One region of the Bacillus sp. MBGLi79 genome, then DNA from elsewhere that is predicted to be linked to it. Evidence: predicted binding sites of a transcription regulator. Region 1 holds the regulator's gene; the other holds the start of a gene.

Region 1 (4,472 bases):
AATACGGGCGCAGCTTAGAAGGAATTTTAGATATGCTGTGTGCTTGGGGAGCGAATCATATTAACAGAGTGTACGGAGATACATTTTCTGTGTTAGAAGAAAGTGTGCTCAATGATAAGTTGAAACAGGAATCATAAGCATGAAGGCAGTCAGTGCAGAGCGCTGGCTGCTTTTTGGCTGTTACGCCTGATATTTTGTGCAAGAAAACATATGATGTATCATAAATTAGCGTTATAATCGTTGATTTTTATCAATATGTACTGGCGAATTCGTTTTAATGTGTTATACTAATTTTAGATAGTAACATATTAGGATGGCATAATTGATAAGGGGTGTCCAACATGAAGGTAAAAGTAGCGATCAACGGGTTTGGAAGAATCGGAAGAATGGTTTTCAGAAAAGCGATGTTAGACGATCAAATTCAAATAGTGGCCATTAACGCCAGCTATTCCGCAGAAACGCTGGCTCATTTAATAAAGTATGACACAATTCACGGCAGATACGATAAAGAGGTTGTGGCTGGTGAAGACAGCCTGATCGTAAATGGAAAGAAAGTGCTTTTGTTAAACAGCCGTGACCCAAAACAGCTGCCTTGGCGGGAATATGATATTGACATAGTCGTCGAAGCAACAGGGAAGTTTAATTCAAAAGATAAAGCGATGGGCCATATAGAAGCGGGCGCAAAAAAAGTCATTTTGACTGCTCCGGGAAAAAATGAAGACGTTACCATTGTGATGGGGGTAAATGAAGACCAATTCGACGCTGAGCGCCATGTGATTATTTCAAATGCGTCATGCACGACAAACTGTCTTGCACCTGTTGTAAAAGTGCTGGATGAAGAGTTTGGCATTGAGAGCGGGCTGATGACTACAGTTCATGCGTATACGAATGACCAAAAAAATATTGATAACCCGCACAAAGATTTGCGCCGGGCGCGGGCTTGCGGTGAATCCATCATTCCGACGACAACAGGAGCGGCAAAGGCGCTTTCGCTTGTGCTGCCGCATCTGAAAGGAAAGCTTCACGGCCTCGCCTTGCGTGTCCCTGTTCCGAATGTCTCATTGGTTGATCTCGTAGTTGATCTGAAAACAGATGTTACGGCTGAAGACGTAAACGAGGCATTTAAACGCGCTGCCAAAACGTCGATGTACGGTGTACTTGATTATTCAGATGAACCGCTTGTATCGACTGATTATAATACAAATCCGCATTCAGCGGTCATTGACGGGCTTACAACAATGGTAATGGAAGACAGAAAAGTTAAGGTGCTGGCGTGGTATGACAACGAATGGGGCTACTCCTGCAGAGTTGTTGATTTGATCCGCCATGTAGCGGCACGAATGAAACATCCGTCTGCTGTATAAAATAAGGTCATGGACACATTTTAAAGAAAAAACCCTTAACAGCATATTTCTAAAAAAACGCACCTTGCAAATTAGACTTAAACACAGTATACTATTTTTCGTGAACTTCTTGCTTGAGACTGTTTCGGAATTACTTAAAGGGTTAGGACCTCTCCGGACTAACTTTCCCCCGTGGTAAATGGCCGACCCAGTTGTTGGAATTTCACTTTTTAATTCTTGTTAAGGGGGGTCCATGACTATGGAAACAATGGGGCGTCACGTTATCTCCGAGCTATGGGGATGCGATTTTGATAAGCTGAATGACATGGATTTTATTGAAAAAACGTTTGTAAATGCTGCTCTAAAATCAGGTGCTGAGGTGCGCGAGGTTGCATTTCACAAATTTGCACCGCAAGGCGTAAGCGGAGTTGTGATTATTTCTGAATCACACTTAACGATTCACAGTTTTCCTGAGCACGGATATGCGAGCATTGATGTTTATACTTGTGGAGACTTAGATCCTAATGTTGCTGCTGATTACATCGCAGAAGCATTACATGCTGATACAAGAGAAAACATTGAAATACCGAGAGGAATGGGGCCTGTGCAAATTAAACAGGCGCAAGCAAAAGTACTATAAAGTAAATGCGAACACAAAGGGAGCTGAAGCTAGAAGGCCATTATGCGCTTTTTAGCTTATGCTCCTTTTATTTTTTATAAAGAAACGAGAGTGTCAGCTTTTTCTTTTTTCATTTTTTTTGTAAAATAAGAAGGAGATTTTCACAAACCACCTAATGCCATAGAAACAAATTTAACAACGGCTCTCCCGACAGATGCTGTCACAAAAGGCGGAGGCTGCCGAAAATACATTGCAGGGAACGATATAGTTGGGAGCTGATTTTATTGAAATGTCCTTCATGCCAGCATAACGGAACGCGAGTCCTTGATTCACGGCCTGTGGATGACGGGAAATCGATTCGCCGAAGACGCGAGTGTGAATCCTGCCACTACCGATTTACGACCTTTGAGAAAGTGGAGGAAACCCCGCTCATCGTTGTGAAAAAAGAAGGTGTGCGTGAGGAGTTCAGCAGAGAAAAAATGCTGCGCGGCCTCATAAAAGCATGCGAAAAAAGGCCTGTTTCACTCAAAACGCTTGAAGACATGTGCTTTGATATTGAAAAAGAACTTCGCAATCAAGGCTGCTCTGAGGTGAAGAGCGAGTTCGTCGGAGAAATGGTCATGGACCGGCTGGCTAAGATTGATGAAGTCGCATATGTGCGGTTCGCGTCCGTCTATCGACAGTTTAAAGATATAAACGTCTTTATCGACGAATTAAAAGACTTAATAAAGAAAGAGCGTTAAAAGAGCTAAGAGGATTCTTCTAGCTCTTTTCTCATGTGCAAAATTGGCATTTGATAGATATAAGAAACGGTGTAAAATGAAAGGTAGAAACAAATTCGGAAGGTTTGAGAATGTATGGCTGACTATTGGAAAGATGTACTGCCTGTAGACCCGTATGTGGTTAAAAGCAGATCGATGCTGCAGGATATTGACAGACAAATTATTACACAACTGTACCAGCCCTTAATCGGCCCTGTTGCATTCTCTCTTTATATGACATTGTGGGGAGAGCTTGAACAAAACCGTCTGTGGGGCGGAGAGTCCACACATAGACAGCTGATGGGGATGACACAGTCCAACTTAAAAACGATCCATCAGGAACAGGGGAAGCTCGAGGGCATCGGATTACTGAAAGTATATATGAAAGAATCCGAGCGGCAGGAGCGCCTCTTTATATATGAACTTCTTCCGCCGCTCAGGCCAAATGAATTTTTTGAAGACGGAATGCTGAATGTTTTTCTGTACAATAGGGTCGGAAAAACGAAATATCAGCAATTAAAACAATTTTTTACGCACCCGGCCATTTCAGAAGATGCGAAGGACATTACGCGGCCGTTTAATCACGCGTTTGAATCGCTGCAGCCGAGTGAATGGAAGCTCACATCTGATATGGAGGAAACGGTAAGACTTGCCGAGGGGAACGAGTATACTTCTGTCGGACAGGCTCCGTCCTACACCATAACGGAGGATGTGTTTGATTTTGATTTGTTTTTAGCGGGACTTTCTGAGACGATGATTCCGAGAAAAGCGATGACCCAGCAGGTGCGGGACACAATCAAAAAGCTTTCTTATCTGTACGGAATTGACCCATTGCAGATGCAAAATGTCGTGATGAGCGCAATTGATGAGCATGATGTCATTACGACGGAGGCATTAAGAAAAGCGGCCAGCGACTGGTATCAAATCGAAAGAAACGGACAGCTGCCCGATTTAGTGGAAAAAACACAGCCGGTGCATCTGCGTGAAGGCGAAAAACCGGCAGAAGAGGATTCTCTGGACGGGAAGCTGATCGCATTGCTGGAGACGATTTCTCCGAAGAAGCTTCTGCAGGACATTGCTGACGGAACAGAGCCGTCAAAAGCGGATCTGAAAATCATAGAAGAAATTATGTTCGAACAGAAACTCGAGCCAGGCGTCACAAATGTGTTAATTTATTATGTCATGCTGAAAACCGACATGAAGCTGTCGAAAAACTATATTCAAAAAATCGCGTCGCATTGGGCACGAAAAAAGGTGAAAACGGTCAGGGAAGCGATGAAACTCGCGATAGAAGAGAACCGCCAATACCTTGAATGGGCTGAGGGAAAAACAAAGTCTTCGAAACGAAACCAAAAAGTGATTCGCGAAGAAAAGCTTCCTGACTGGATGAAAGAAAAAGAAACAGCGTCCGATTCAGAATCCGGACAGCAGAAGCTGCATCCGCAAGATTTGGAAGAACAGAAGAAAAAGATGATGGAAGAAATGCAAAAACTGAAAAAATACTCTGCCTATTAAAGACAGAGATGCGGGGTGAGGAATAGATGGAACCAATCGGCCGTTCCCTGCAGGGCGTAACCGGCAGGCCGGATTTTCAAAAACGTCTTGAACAAATGAAGGAAAAGGTCATGAAAGATCAAGATGTTCAAGCGTTTTTGAAGGAAAACGAAGAAGTGATTGACCAAAAAATGATCGAAAAGAGCTTAAATAAGCTTTATGAATATATCGAACAAAGCAAGAATTGCTCCTATT
Region 2 (4,472 bases), 1.0 Mb from region 1:
GATTGTCGGCGGTACAGGGCTTTATATACAATCTGTGCTTTACGATTATACATTTACGGAAGAGGCAAATGATCCCGTGTTTCGAGAGAGCATGCAAATGGCCGCTGAGCGGGAAGGCGCTGACTTTCTTCATGCCAAACTTGCTGCAGCAGATCCCGAGGCAGCAGCTGCGATTCATCCTAATAATACAAGAAGAGTCATTCGCGCGCTGGAAATTTTACATACGTCCGGAAAAACGATGTCCCAGCATTTGAAGGAACAAAAACGAGAACTTCTGTACAATGCAGTGTTAATTGGCTTGACAATGGATAGAGACACGCTTTACGAAAGAATTAATCAGCGGGTCGATTTGATGATGCAGTCAGGCCTTCTTCCGGAAGTGAAACGCTTATACGACAAGAACGTGAGAGACTGTCAATCAATACAGGCGATAGGCTATAAAGAGCTGTATGCATATTTTGACGGTTTTGTGACACTTTCCGATGCTGTCGAACAGCTAAAGCAGAACTCGAGGCGGTATGCGAAACGCCAGCTGACGTGGTTTCGCAACAAAATGCAGGTCACATGGTTCGATATGACACCGCCTGTTGATATGGAGCTGAAAAAAAAGGAAATTTTCACACATATAGCAGGAAAACTCGAACTTTAATCGAAACTGTATGATATAGAGAATCAAGGAGGACGAAACATGAAACCGATTAATATTCAGGATCAGTTTTTGAATCAAATCCGGAAAGAAAATACGTATGTCACTGTTTTTTTGCTGAACGGCTTTCAGTTGCGGGGCCAGGTGAAAGGCTTTGATAACTTTACCGTATTGTTGGAATCGGAAGGTAAGCAGCAGCTTATATATAAACATGCGATCTCAACGTTTGCGCCGCAAAAAAACGTCCAGCTTGAACTCGAATAGATCAAAAAATGCCATGTCAAGACATGAGGAAAGGCTGCCGGGGGTTCCCGGCGGCCATTTTTAACATGAATCCACTTTTGCTCCAAGCTTTTTGTGTAAGCTGACCATGCCAAGGCACGGTCTTTTTTTATGAGAACAACATACGGAAGTAAAAATGGTATATTATGTATAAAATGAATTTGGGGGTGATCGACCTTGTTTGAAAGTGAAGCAGAACTGAGACGAATCAGGATTGCACTTGTATGGATAGCTGTCTTTTTACTGTTCGGGGCGTGCGGGAATCAAGATACCATCATTGAAACAGACAGCGGCAATTCAGACTATGAAACGCCTCAGCCAACCTCGTTTCCGCTTGAACATAATCATTTTGGCGTGATGGAGGACGGCTATATCAAAATTTATGAGTATAATGAGTCCCGCAATGAGGTAAAGCTGAAGAAAGAATACGCGGATGACGAGCTTGAATAAAATTCACAAGCATTCGAATTTACAAAGCGGATGCCAGCCGCTAAACTAAATACAGACACAGATCAAACAGAGGGTGAAAAAATGAAGCATAAAGTGATCGTGAATCATTGGGAAGAAATTTGCGAAGATGATTCTTGCTATGAATACGGAACAAGTATCATTGTGAACGGAAAAGAATTAATCAGAGAAGCGTCAATTATCACTGCTTTGAAGGCGGTTTTAGAAGAGATCGGCGCGGATGTTGAAATAGAAGAAACAGTAGAGAGCGAAAAATGCTGTGATAGCTTAAGAAAAAAAAATCTAGACTACTAAGCAGTTTTTTTTCATGTTATGATAAACATCGGCTAAAAAACGACACCCCGAGTAGGACGAGAGATGATTCTCGTTCTGCTCTCTTTTTTGGGCCCTAATGAGTCTGTCTATTTGCCTGATTTGATCAAAATATGAATTTTTCATAAAAACGAATCTATATATTGTGTTTTTACTAGAGGGTAGTATACTATATATAGTGTTAGTGATGAGAGATTCATATTTTTTGATAGGTCGTGATAAAACGTGGTACAAATCATATTTGATTCGAAAACAGGGAATGTTCAGCGGTTTGTGAATAAAATAGGCTTTCAGCAGATACGCAAGGTGGACGAAATAGACCACGTGGACACTCCGTTTGTTTTGGTCACCTACACGACAAACTTCGGTCAGGTACCGGCATCAACACAATCATTTCTCGAAAAATACGCCCATCTCTTATTAGGAGTCGCTGCGAGCGGCAATAAAGTATGGGGCGATAACTTTGCAAAAAGCGCCGATACCATTTCTAGACAATATCAGGTGCCGATCTTGCACAAATTTGAACTCAGCGGCACATCTAAAGACGTTGAATTGTTTACTCAGGAGGTAGAAAGAGTTGTCACAAAATCAAGTGCCAAAATGGATCCAGTTAAATAACGAAATCATGATCCAAAAAGATGGAAAATTCCAGTTTGATAAGGATAAAGAGGCTGTACATAGCTATTTTGTAGACTATATCAATCAAAACACAGTTTTCTTTCACGATTTAAAAGAGAAGCTGGATTATTTGATTGAAAACCAATACTACGAAGAGGAATTCTTAAGCCTTTATTCTTTTGAAGACATTAAAGAAGTGTTTAAGACAGCTTACGCTAAGAAGTTTCGTTTTCCTTCCTTCATGAGTGCGTTTAAATTCTATAATGACTATGCTTTGAAAACGAATGACAAGAAAAAAATCCTCGAGCGTTATGAGGACCGGATCTCAATTGTTGCGCTGTTCTTCGCCAACGGCGACACTGAGAAAGCAAAAGAATATGTGAACCTGATGATCAATCAGGAATATCAGCCGAGCACACCGACATTTTTGAATGCCGGCAGAAAACGCCGCGGAGAACTTGTCAGCTGCTTCTTGCTGGAAGTCAATGATTCCTTAAACGATATCTCAAGAGCGATCGATATCTCCATGCAGCTTTCTAAGCTGGGCGGCGGGGTTTCTCTTAACCTGTCCAAGCTCCGTGCGAAAGGTGAAGCCATTAAAGATGTTGAAAATGCGACAAAAGGCGTTGTAGGCGTCATGAAGCTTCTTGATAACGCGTTCCGTTACGCTGACCAAATGGGGCAAAGACAAGGGTCCGGCGCGGCGTACTTAAACATTTTCCACCGCGATATCAATGATTTTCTTGATACGAAAAAGATTTCTGCGGATGAAGATGTGCGTGTCAAAACGCTTTCTATCGGTGTTGTCATTCCGGATAAGTTCGTTGAGCTTGCACGTGAGGACAAAGCGGCTTATGTATTCTATCCGCACACGATTTATAAAGAGTACGGCCAGCACATGGATGAGATGGACATGAACGAAATGTACGACAAATTTGTCGACAACCCTCGGGTCAAAAAGGAAAAAATCAACCCGCGGAAACTGCTTGAAAAACTGGCGATGCTTCGTTCTGAATCAGGCTATCCATACATCATGTTCCAAGATAACGTGAACAAAGTGCATGCGAATAACCATATTTCCAAGGTGAAATTTTCTAACCTTTGCTCTGAAGTGCTGCAGGCATCTCAAGTTTCTTCATACACAGACTATGATGAAGAAGATGAAATCGGTTTGGATATTTCCTGTAACCTAGGCTCACTTAACATCCTCAACGTTATGGAGCATAAGTCAATCGAAAAAACAGTCAAGCTTGCGACAGACTCTTTAACACATGTGTCTGAAACGACTGACATCCGTAATGCGCCTGCTGTAAGACGGGCAAACAAAGCGATGAAATCAATCGGTCTAGGCGCTATGAACCTTCACGGCTACCTTGCGCAAAACGGTATTGCATATGAAAGCCCGGAAGCGCGTGACTTTGCAAACACGTTCTTTATGATGGTGAACTTCTACTCCATCCAGCGTTCTGCGGAAATTGCAAAAGAGAAAGGCGAAACGTTTGATCAATATGAAGGCTCAACCTATGCAACGGGTGAATACTTCGACAAATACGTTTCCGCTGATTTCTCGCCGAAATACGAAAAAATCGCCAATCTGTTTGAAGGTATGCATATCCCGACGACAGAGGATTGGAAACAGCTAAAAGCATTTGTCGCTGAACACGGTATGTATCACAGCTACAGATTATGCATTGCGCCGACAGGCTCTATCTCATACGTGCAATCAAGTACGGCGTCTGTTATGCCGATTATGGAACGAATTGAAGAAAGAACATACGGCAACTCAAAAACGTATTACCCAATGCCTGGGCTTGCATCTAATAACTGGTTCTTCTATAAAGAAGCCTACGATATGGACATGTTCAAGGTTGTGGATATGATCGCGACTATCCAACAGCACATTGATCAGGGCATCAGCTTCACATTGTTCTTAAAAGACACAATGACGACCCGTGATTTAAACCGAATCGATCTGTATGCACATCATAGAGGAATTAAAACCATTTACTATGCAAGAACGAAAGATACTGGGCAAGACAGCTGCCTTTCTTGTGTTGTTTGATTAAAGGAGAGTTTATAGTGACAAAAATTTATGACGCAGCAAACTGGTCAAAGCATGAAGACGATTTTACCCAAATGTTCTATA

What was found. The regulator NrdR, encoded in region 1, represses ribonucleotide reductase genes. The targets are predictions, from matches to a motif close to AACACNATATATNGTGTT.
Region 2: the regulator NrdR is predicted to act here: its motif matches at 1,874-1,891, upstream of nrdI (class Ib ribonucleoside-diphosphate reductase assembly flavoprotein NrdI).

The regions. Positions count from the first base shown of each region.
Region 1 is NZ_CP026521.1:3,226,432-3,230,903, reverse strand. Features, by position in the region: gene C1T29_RS16460 (winged helix-turn-helix transcriptional regulator) at 1-137, shown strand, start outside; gene C1T29_RS16455 (glyceraldehyde-3-phosphate dehydrogenase) at 342-1,364, shown strand; gene speD (adenosylmethionine decarboxylase) at 1,603-1,983, shown strand; gene nrdR (transcriptional regulator NrdR) at 2,247-2,705, shown strand; gene dnaB (replicative helicase loading/DNA remodeling protein DnaB) at 2,820-4,238, shown strand; gene dnaI (primosomal protein DnaI) at 4,265-4,472, shown strand, end outside.
Region 2 is NZ_CP026521.1:2,216,750-2,221,221, forward strand. Features, by position in the region: gene miaA (tRNA (adenosine(37)-N6)-dimethylallyltransferase MiaA) at 1-649, shown strand, start outside; gene hfq (RNA chaperone Hfq) at 689-910, shown strand; gene C1T29_RS11015 (YmzC family protein) at 1,106-1,378, shown strand; gene C1T29_RS11020 (hypothetical protein) at 1,460-1,690, shown strand; gene nrdI (class Ib ribonucleoside-diphosphate reductase assembly flavoprotein NrdI) at 1,934-2,326, shown strand; gene nrdE (class 1b ribonucleoside-diphosphate reductase subunit alpha) at 2,286-4,388, shown strand; gene nrdF (class 1b ribonucleoside-diphosphate reductase subunit beta) at 4,406-4,472, shown strand, end outside.